DNA from 3 places in the Candidatus Pantoea communis genome. Region 3 is predicted to be linked to each of the others. Evidence: predicted binding sites of a transcription regulator. Region 3 holds the regulator's gene; each other region holds the start of a gene.
What was found. The regulator PurR, encoded in region 3, represses purine synthesis genes. The targets are predictions, from matches to a motif close to CANGCAAACGTTTGCNTG.
Positions count from the first base shown of each region.

Region 1 (3,280 bases), on a different contig from region 3:
CTGATGAATAACGCTATGTTTCGATAAAATTCATTCAAAATTTAGATGATATGCATAAATCAACGTTGGAACAGTGGAGCTTGTTAAATGAGGTGGTGCTGCGCGGCAGTTTCGCCAGCGCGGCCGAGTCGACACATCGCAGCCAGTCTTCGGTAAGCTATAACCTCGCCATGCTGCAAGAACGCCTTGAAGTCACCTTGCTGGAGACCAAAGGAAGGCGCACCGTGCTGACGCCTGCAGGCGAGAAGCTTCTGGCGCAGGTCAGGCCACTGTTGAAAGCTTTCTACGCGCTGGAAAGCACCGCCAGCGCTATGCGCAACGGTGAGCGCAGCCGCATCGAACTGATGGTGGATAGCATCTTGCCGCGCGAGCATTTGTTCAGTGTGCTGAGTGAATTCCAGCGTCTCTATCCGGGTACGCAGGTTAACGTCACCGAGGTGTTGGAAACGCAGATACCGGATAACAGCCAGGCGGATGTAATGGTATTGAGCCAGCGCCAGCCCGGGACAGGCCGGGGCGAATGGATGATGAATGTGGATTTCGTGGCTGTTGCGCACCACCAGCATGCGTTACATCACTTGAATGGTGCGGTTAGTGCTGAGCAGTTAGCGGAATATCCGCTGATCCGCATTGCCGATCATCAGCATTTTAGCGTACTGCAGGAGCACCATCAGGGAGAGATCTGGGCTTGTTCCACCATCGAGGCCGCAATTGAGGCAGTAATGCATCAGGTTGGTTATGGTTGGTTACCGGAGACCCGTATTCAGTCCGCCCTGGCGGCAGGAACATTGAAGATGCTGCCGCTGCAACAGGGCGTTCGTCGCGTAACAGCGCTGCATTTACTGATCAATAACGAGATAATTGTTATTGATGCACAGTTGCAAACACTGCTCGATCTGATGCGCAATAAAGCCTGGATATGATCCAGGCATCAGCATCATTACGCCGCTTTCTCCGCCTGAATATCGCGCTGAATGCCGTCGCGCACATCCTGTGGGATCTTCAGGGCATCACCCAGTGCAGAGAGATAGCTGCGCTCCATAAAGTGATCCACATCGATGGCGGCACAGCTGAGGAAGTACAGTTCCAGCGCCTCTTCTTCGTTTTTCACATCTGCCGCCAGCCACTGTGGATCGAGTGGACGGTTCATCGCCTGCTGGATCAGCGTTTCCGCCTGTGAACCATAACCCGCCTGATGGATATTCTGCTCAATAGCGGCACGTTCGCGATCGTCAATATGACCATCGCTTTTGGCAGCGAACACTAACGCCGTCACCAAACGTTCAGCGCGCTGATCCACAGGTGTCTGCAACTGACCAAATTCCGGCTCATCCTGGTGCGTTTCACGCACACGCTGTTTGTATTTGTTCCATAGCACGGCGCCCGCTGCCGCACCGCCGCCGACCAGCAAGGCTTTGCCGCCATATTTGGTCAACAGGCTTCGTGTAGACTTGCTAGCCACCAGCAATCCCGCTAACCCACCCAGCGCGCCGGGTGCCAGCATATCGCTCAAACCACCGGCTTTGCCGTCGCTGCCCTTCTTCGCCAGCACCGACTGGATTTGCTGCAACCAATTGCTCATCGTTTAACTCCTGTTTAAGTTTCCGCGTTCCATGCTGCCGTAGCGAGTGTCAGGTAACGTCAGAGCGGGAAAAGTATGGCAAACCTGATGAAGGCGAATGCGTGAGTACGCAAACGTTTTCGTATATACTGCGCGCGCATTTTGACTGCTAAGGTGAAATTATGACGACTCTCGGAACCGCGCTGCGCCCTGCCGCAACGCGTGTGATGCTGTTAGGTTCAGGCGAATTGGGCAAAGAAGTGGCGCTGGAGTGTCAGCGTCTGGGTGTGGAAGTGATTGCCGTGGATCGTTATGCCGATGCCCCTGCGATGCACGTTGCACACCGTAGCCATGTGATCAATATGCTGGACGGTGATGCGCTGGCTGCGTTAATTGCGCTGGAGAAGCCGCACTTTGTGGTGCCAGAAATTGAAGCTATTGCCACTGAAAAACTGCTGGAACTGGAAGCTCAAGGCCAGAAAGTGGTACCTACCGCGCGTGCAGCGCGCCTGACCATGAACCGCGAAGGTATTCGCCGTCTGGCGGCAGAAGAGTTGTCGTTACCGACTTCAACCTATCAGTTCGCTGACAGCAAAGAGAATTTCGTCGCAGCCGCCAATGAAATTGGTTTTCCGTGCATCGTTAAACCAGTAATGAGCTCATCGGGCAAAGGTCAGAGTTTCATCCGCGAAGCGAGCCAGCTGGATAAAGCCTGGGATTACGCGCAGCAAGGCGGACGTGCCGGTGCCGGTCGCGTGATCGTCGAGGGCGTGGTCAAATTTGATTTCGAAATCACCCTACTGACCATCAGCGCCGTGGATGGCATCCATTTCTGCGCGCCGATTGGTCATCGTCAGGAAGATGGCGATTACCGTGAATCCTGGCAGCCACAGCAGATGACCGACCTGGCTCTGCAGCGTGCACAAGATATCGCATCTAAAGTGGTGAAAGCGCTGGGCGGATACGGTCTGTTTGGCGTTGAGCTGTTTGTCTACGGTGATGAGGTGGTGTTTAGCGAAGTCTCGCCACGCCCACACGATACCGGCATGGTGACGCTGATTTCTCAGGATCTGTCCGAGTTTGCTCTGCATGTGCGCGCGTTCCTTGGCTTGCCAATCGGTGGCATTCGCCAGTATGGCCCGGCGGCTTCGGCGGTGATTCTGCCACAGCTGGATAGCAACAATGTGCAGTTCGTGAACATCGAAGCGGCATTGGGTGCGGGACTGCAGTTGCGTCTGTTCGGCAAGCCAGAGATTGCTGGTCAACGTCGTCTGGGCGTGGCGCTGGCTACTGGTGACAATACCGATGAGGCGATTGCACGTGCCGTGGCGAGTGCCGCAGCCGTGAAAGTAGAGGGCTAATTCCCTCAGCTGCTGACAGCGAAAAAGGGCGGCCACCAGGCCGCCCTTTCAGTTCCAATGATTCGCACCCTGCCAGATGCGTTACTTCGCGCCTTCAACGGCTTCGCGAGCCAGACGCGTAATGCGATCCCAGTCGCCGCTTTCCAGCGCATCGTTCGGCACCAACCACGAACCACCAATACAGAGCACGCTTTTCAGTGCCAGATAGTCACGGTAGTTGGCCGGTGAGATACCGCCGGTTGGGCAGAAACGCACCTGTGGGAACGGACCGCCAATCGCTGACAGTGCTTTCACACCACCATTGGCTTCCGCCGGGAAGAACTTAAACTCACGCAGACCGTAATCCATCCCTAACATC
Region 1 is NZ_VWXC01000002.1:302,373-305,652, reverse strand. Features, by position in the region: gene F3J37_RS05520 (LysR family transcriptional regulator) at 51-923, shown strand; gene F3J37_RS05515 (tellurite resistance TerB family protein) at 941-1,582, opposite strand; gene purT (formate-dependent phosphoribosylglycinamide formyltransferase) at 1,744-2,922, shown strand; gene F3J37_RS05505 (bifunctional 4-hydroxy-2-oxoglutarate aldolase/2-dehydro-3-deoxy-phosphogluconate aldolase) at 3,004-3,280, opposite strand, start outside.
Region 1: a site for PurR is predicted at 1,689-1,706, ahead of purT (formate-dependent phosphoribosylglycinamide formyltransferase). Genes of this name have one in related genera too.

Region 2 (3,280 bases), on a different contig from region 3:
TCAAGCTGGCTGAGAGTCTGGGTCATTTGCAGTAAATCCTGAATCGGGCTGGGTTACAAAAATGGCATTAAATCAGGCAGATAAAAAAGAAGGCGCTGCAATGCAGCACCTCCGATGACTACCGGTTACTCGTCGATAGCGCCTTTATAGGCATCGGCGTCGAGCATCGAATCAAGTTCTGAAACGTCGCTGGCTTTAATACGGAATAACCAGCCTGCGGCGTACGGTTCGCTGTTGACCAGCTCCGGTGCGTCGGCCAGCTCTTCGTTCACAGCAACGATTTCACCGCTTAGGGGGGCATAGATGTCTGAGGCGGCTTTCACCGACTCCGCGACGGCACAGTCATCACCGGCAGCGAAAGTGGCGCCCACATCAGGCAGATCCACAAACACCATATCGCCCAGCAGTTCCTGCGCGTGTTCGGTGATACCCACGGTGAAGGTGCCATCGGCTTCTTTACGCACCCACTCGTGACTATCGCGGTATTTCAATTCATTAGGCACATTGCTCATCGCCATTTCTCCTGAAAAATTACTGAGCGACCGGCTTGCCGGCGCGAACAAAAATCGGTTTGGTGACTTTCACCGGCATTTCACGATTGCGGATCTCTACAATCGCTTGCTCACCAATGCCCGCTGGCACACGTGCCAGCGCGATGCTGTAACCCAGCGTCGGGGAGAAGGAACCACTGGTAATAATACCCTGCTGTGGCTGACCTTGTTCATCGGTGAAACGCACCGGCAAGCCGTTTCGTAGCACCCCTTTTTCGGTCATGATCAAACCCACCAGCTTTTCAGTCCCATGTTCACGTTGCGCTTCTAGCGCCTCGCGACCGATGAAATCGCGATCGGCAGGTTCCCAGCTCACCGTCCAACCCATATTGGCCGCCAGCGGTGAAACACCTTCATCCATTTCCTGACCGTAGAGATTCATCCCTGCTTCCAGGCGCAGCGTGTCACGCGCACCCAGGCCAGCCGGTTTGACGCCTGCTGCCAGCAGTTTCTGCCAGAAATCGGCCGCTTCACTGTTCGGCATCGCAATTTCATAACCGGCTTCACCGGTATAACCGGTGGTGGCGATGAACAGGCTTTCGCTTTGCACACCAAAGAACGGTTTCATACCTGCCACCGCTTCACGCTGCGCCGCAGTAAACAACGTCTGTGCTTTCTGCTGCGCTTGCGGGCCTTGTACGGCAATCAGTGCCAGGTCGTCACGCTCGGTGAGTTCGACACCAAACGGCTGAGCGTGCTGTTTGATCCACGCCAAATCCTTCTCACGCGTCGCGGAGTTCACCACTAAGCGGAAAAAGTCTTCGGTCATAAAGTAAACAATCAAATCATCAATGACGCCAGCCGAAGCATTCAGCATGCCGGTGTAGAGGGCTTTGCCGGGTTGCGTCAGTTTGGCGACATCGTTGGCCAGCAGATAACGCAGGAATTCACGGGTGCGGACACCGTGCAGATCGACGATGGTCATGTGGGAAACATCAAACATACCGGCATCGTTGCGCACCACATGATGCTCATCCATTTGCGAGCCGTAATGCAGTGGCATCATCCAGCCATGGAAGTCCACCATGCGCGCACCGCATGCCTGATGCTGTTCGAATAGAGGCGTTTGCTGAGTCATAACCATCCTGTGAAAACAAGTGAGTGTGACGCGCCTGCGCCGCCTATACAGGCTGACGCAAACGTTCTCTTTGTGCTGAAGTTACCACCGAACGCGGCGATTAACCATAAGGAAAACGAGGGCGAAACAGTACCACCCTTCAGCACGCACCAAACCCACCACAGCACAATTCACTGCATTTTTGTGATTAACCGCGCATAAAATACAATTAATAACGATAAACACAGCCTGATAATGGAACACACGCCTCAGTACGGGAAATAGGTCCGGCGAACCCGCGACACCTTCATTAGTTAAAGTAATGCGAATTGGCGAGTAAAATTAGAATAAATCAAACGAGGCGCAATTTGAGTGCAGAGGCGCACCAGAGCAGTGCATAGGGTGAAAAAGCTAATTAAAATGCGCTTGTCCAAACACAGCCTGCAACGTCCCAGTGCAGACGTAACTGTCACTTTAGGAGCGGCTTTTGGTATGACGAGACAGTGATTCATGCAAAAAAATGGCGCCTGAATCGGCGCCATTTAACGAGAATTTAACGAATCCAGCTGGGCATATCATTTAGCCCCATGGCCTGCTTCAGCATCATCGGTTTGACGCCCGGCAATGTGTCAGCCAGTTTCAATCCCACATCACGCAGTAGCTTTTTCGCCGGATGGGTGCCGGCAAACAGCTCACGGAATCCCTGCATGCCCGCCAGCATCATTGCCGCACTGTGCTTGCGGCTGCGCTCATAACGTCGCAGATAAAGGTGCTGCCCGATATCTTTCCCTTCCTGATGCAGGCGACGAATTTCACCGATCAGTTCCGCGGCATCCATGAAGCCAAGGTTAACGCCCTGTCCGGCCAGCGGATGAATGGTGTGCGCGGCATCGCCCACCAGTGCCAGGCGGTGCGCGGCAAAGTTACGAGCATAGCGCGCCATCAGTGGGAAGGTTTTGCGCTCGCTTTCTACGTGGCATAAGCCTAAACGCATATCGAAGGCTACTGACAGATGCTGGTTGAACAGCGCTTCTGGCATCGACTGCACGCGGGCCGCTTCTTGTGGCGACAGCGACCAAACGATGGAACACAGGTGCGGGTCCTGCATAGGCAGGAACGCCAGAATGCCGTCGCCATGGAACACCTGACGCGCAATTGCATCGTGCGGCATATCGGTGCGGATATTGGCGACCAGCGCGTGATGATCGTAATCCCAGAAGGTAATCGGGATATCGGCTTTGTCGCGCAGCCACGAGTTTGCCCCATCCGCGGCAATCAGCAGGCGCGCACTCATCATGCTGCCGTCCTGCAAAGTGACGAACGCTTCGTTGTCGCCAAAGGCCACCTGCTGCAACTGCGCAGGGGCAAATAAGGTGATATCGCTGCACTGACTGGCGCGCTGCCACAGTGCGCTGTGAATCACTTCGTTTTCAATAATATGGCCGAGATGGGATAAGCCTTGCTGCTCATCATCAAAGCTGATGGAACCAAAGCTGTCTTGATCCCACACTTCCATGCCGTGATAGGCACTGGCGCGCAACGCCAGGATACTGGACCAGACATCCAGCTTTTGCAGCAGACGTTCGCTGGCAGCATTGATCGCCGAGACGCGAATCGATGCGGCGCTCGCTGGATCAAATTGTGGCTCAGGTGCTTTCTCCAGCACGGCAAC
Region 2 is NZ_VWXC01000004.1:115,498-118,777, reverse strand. Features, by position in the region: gene gcvP (aminomethyl-transferring glycine dehydrogenase) at 1-26, opposite strand, end outside; gene gcvH (glycine cleavage system protein GcvH) at 126-512, opposite strand; gene gcvT (glycine cleavage system aminomethyltransferase GcvT) at 532-1,629, opposite strand; gene ubiI (FAD-dependent 2-octaprenylphenol hydroxylase) at 2,162-3,280, opposite strand, start outside.
Region 2: a site for PurR is predicted at 1,684-1,701, ahead of gcvT (glycine cleavage system aminomethyltransferase GcvT). Genes of this name have one in related genera too.

Region 3 (3,280 bases):
ATCTACCTGGTAACAGATTAATAGAAAAAGGCCTTACCTTTTGGAAAAAAAGTGGATTAGAATTGCTTCGGCGCTGATCGTTGATCAGATTTCTCTTACTCTGCCGCAGCCTGCTTTTTGCCAGACTGCTTAACCTGTACCGGACTATGCGTTTACTGATTACGCTTTTCATACTGGCTTTTGCGCAACTGTTTTTTAACGTGGCTTCTGCTTCGCAGCATGCCCCGATTAATGCCAGTTTGCATAACGCCGAGAAAAAAAGTGCGCGCGAAGATGAGCGCCGCAAGCGACGCCCGGTTAAAACAACGGCTAAAAAGTCTCGCCTGACCACCGTGCAGAAGCTCAAGCTGAAAAAGCAGAGTAAAACCGAAACCGCCTTAAACAAATCCAGCCGCAAAAAATCCCTGCTGAAGTCGCCATTGAAAAAGTATGGCCATCAACGCCTCGCGAAAAAGTCCCCGGATGTGGACGATGAAGTTCAGGGACTCACTGGCATCAAGATGAGCAAATCCCACCGCCTGCGCTACCAAAAGGCACGCGAAACCGCGATGACGAAGTTGATGGGACAACTGGGCAAGCCTTACCAGTGGGGTGGCACCTCACCCCATACCGGTTTCGATTGCAGTGGTTTGGTCTGGTATGCCTATAAAGATCTCGTCAAATACAAATTCCCACGCACGGCGAATGAGATGTATCACCTGCACGATGCCGCGCCCATTAAGCGTGAGATGCTGGAGAAAGGGGATTTGGTATTCTTCCGCATCAATAATCGCGGGACTGCCGATCATGTGGGCGTTTACCTCGGCAACGGTAAATTTATTCAGTCACCCCGCACCGGTAAAGACATTCAGATTAGCGCATTGGGCGAAGACTACTGGCAGAAACACTATGTCGGTGCGCGCCGTATGATGACTCCAAAAACTATTCGCTAATTGTTGCGCAACATCCTGTGGCTCTCGCCACAAAAAAAGCCGGACGCTTAATCAGTGCCGGCTTTTTTTATTGATGCGCTTTGAATTAATGAAGAATGGCGGTGAAGCTAAACGCAATAATCATCAACAGTGCGCCAACCGTGGTCATTAGCGCCAGCTTTAAATCTGTACTCATCACTACTCCTTAGTCACACATTTATTAGGGTTAAAACAATTTTCGCACAGCGGTGGGCAAAAATCTCGTCTTATCCGCGCTGGCTTGCTAGAATCGCCGCCTTTCGTTGCGCAACTGATTTTTGCGCATGCTGTATTTACAGCCTGCTGAAGTGATTTTCCCTGCCTGAAACGGCAGATTTGCCCCCCCCTTTAGGGCATAAAACCCTTCGCAGACGCAAACGTTTAACAAAATACTTATCAGTAAGTTGCGATAAGCCGGGGAGTACCTTTTTCATGGCAACAATTAAAGATGTAGCGAAACGCGCGGGTGTATCTACCACCACCGTTTCGCATGTCATCAACAAAACGCGTTTTGTTGCAGAGGAAACGCGTAACGCCGTATGGGAAGCGATTAAAGAGCTGCACTATTCGCCGAGCGCCGTTGCGCGTAGTTTGAAGGTGAATCACACCAAAACGCTGGGACTGTTAGCCACTTCCAGCGAAGCGCCCTACTTTGCCGAAATTATCGAAGCGGTTGAGAACCACTGTTTCGAACGCGGCTATACCTTGATTCTGGGCAACGCACATAACGATTTGCAAAAGCAGCGCGCTTACCTGTCGATGATGGCGCAAAAGCGTGTGGATGGTCTGTTAGTCATGTGCTCAGAGTATCCTGACGATTTGCTGCAGATGCTGGAAGAGAACCGCAACATTCCGATGGTCGTGATGGACTGGGGCGCCTCTCGCGGCGACTTCACCGATACCGTACAGGATAACGCCTTCCAGGGGGGTTACCTGGCTGGACGCTACCTTATCGAGCGCGGTCACCGAGATATCGGTGCGATTCCGGGTCAAATGGAGCGCAACACCGGCGGCGGGCGCCATGCGGGCTTCCTGCAGGCGATGAGCGAAGGCGGTGTGACCGTGCGGCCGGAATGGGTTGTTCAGGGCGACTTCGAGCCAGAATCGGGTTATCAGGCGATGCAGCAGATCCTTAATCAGAAACAGCGTCCGACCGCCGTGTTCTGCGGGGGCGATATCATGGCGATGGGCGCGATCTGTGCCGCCGATGAGATGGGACTGCGCGTGCCGCAGGACATCTCCGTGATTGGCTATGATAACGTGCGCAACGCGCGCTACTTCACCCCTGCGCTCACCACAGTTCACCAGCCGAAAGCGGAGTTGGGCAAAAAAGCGCTGGAAATGCTGCTGGATCGCATCACCAGCAAACGCGAAGAGCCGCAAACCATTGAGGTCCAGCCTACACTGATTGAGCGTCGCTCCGTGGCGGACGGTCCATTCCGTGATTACCGCCGTTAAAGCTGATTTTCGCTGAGCCACTCGTGGTTCAGCGTTTCAGCATCGCCAAGATAGGCGAGTAACCACTCCAGCGCGGGTGACGCACGCTGTTCTGACCAACTGACGCAGCAGGGACTTTCCGGAAACGGCTGCGGCAGTGATAGCTCGACCAACGCCCCCCTATCCAATAATGGCCGCGCCAGGTGGCCCGGCACCATGCCCACGCACAATCCCGCCTGCAAACAATCCATCCCTGTTTCCCACTCTGGCACCACTAAACGCCGCTGATTATCCAATGTCCAGGTCATGCGTCGTGGTAATGCGCGAGAGGTATCTTCCAGTACCAGCGATGGCCAGGCACGCAGCGCTTCTTCGTTGAGATCGGCACTCGCGGCCAGAGGATGATCAGGACTGACCACACAACGCCAGTTTAGAGCACCCATATCCTGAAAGGCAAAACGTCCACCCACCGGGATCGCCTGGGTGGCGCCAATCGCCACATCGACCCGCCCGTCCGCTAAGGCATCCCATACACCGTTAAATACCTCGTAGCTGATGATCAATTCCATATCCGGGAAATGACGGTAAAAATCCTTTACCAGTTGTCGGGTACGCTGGGGTTTTACAATGCAATCCACGGCAATACTGAGCTGTCCGCGCCAGCCATTCGCCAGTTGCTGGCACTGCCTGCGGGTTGCCAGCATTTTTTTGATAACAGATCGCCCCTCCCGCACAAAATGCTCGCCCGCCGGGGTTAACACCACCTCACGGTGCTGACGCTCAAACAACGGCACGGCCAGCCAGGTTTCCAGCTGACGCACCGTATAGCTGACGGCAGAGGGCACGCGATGTAATTCCTGCGCCGCTGCGCTGAAACTGCCATTGCGCGCGAC
Region 3 is NZ_VWXC01000001.1:471,838-475,117, forward strand. Features, by position in the region: gene F3J37_RS02465 (C40 family peptidase) at 147-932, shown strand; gene cydH (cytochrome bd-I oxidase subunit CydH) at 1,018-1,107, opposite strand; gene purR (HTH-type transcriptional repressor PurR) at 1,383-2,408, shown strand; gene punR (DNA-binding transcriptional activator PunR) at 2,405-3,280, opposite strand, start outside.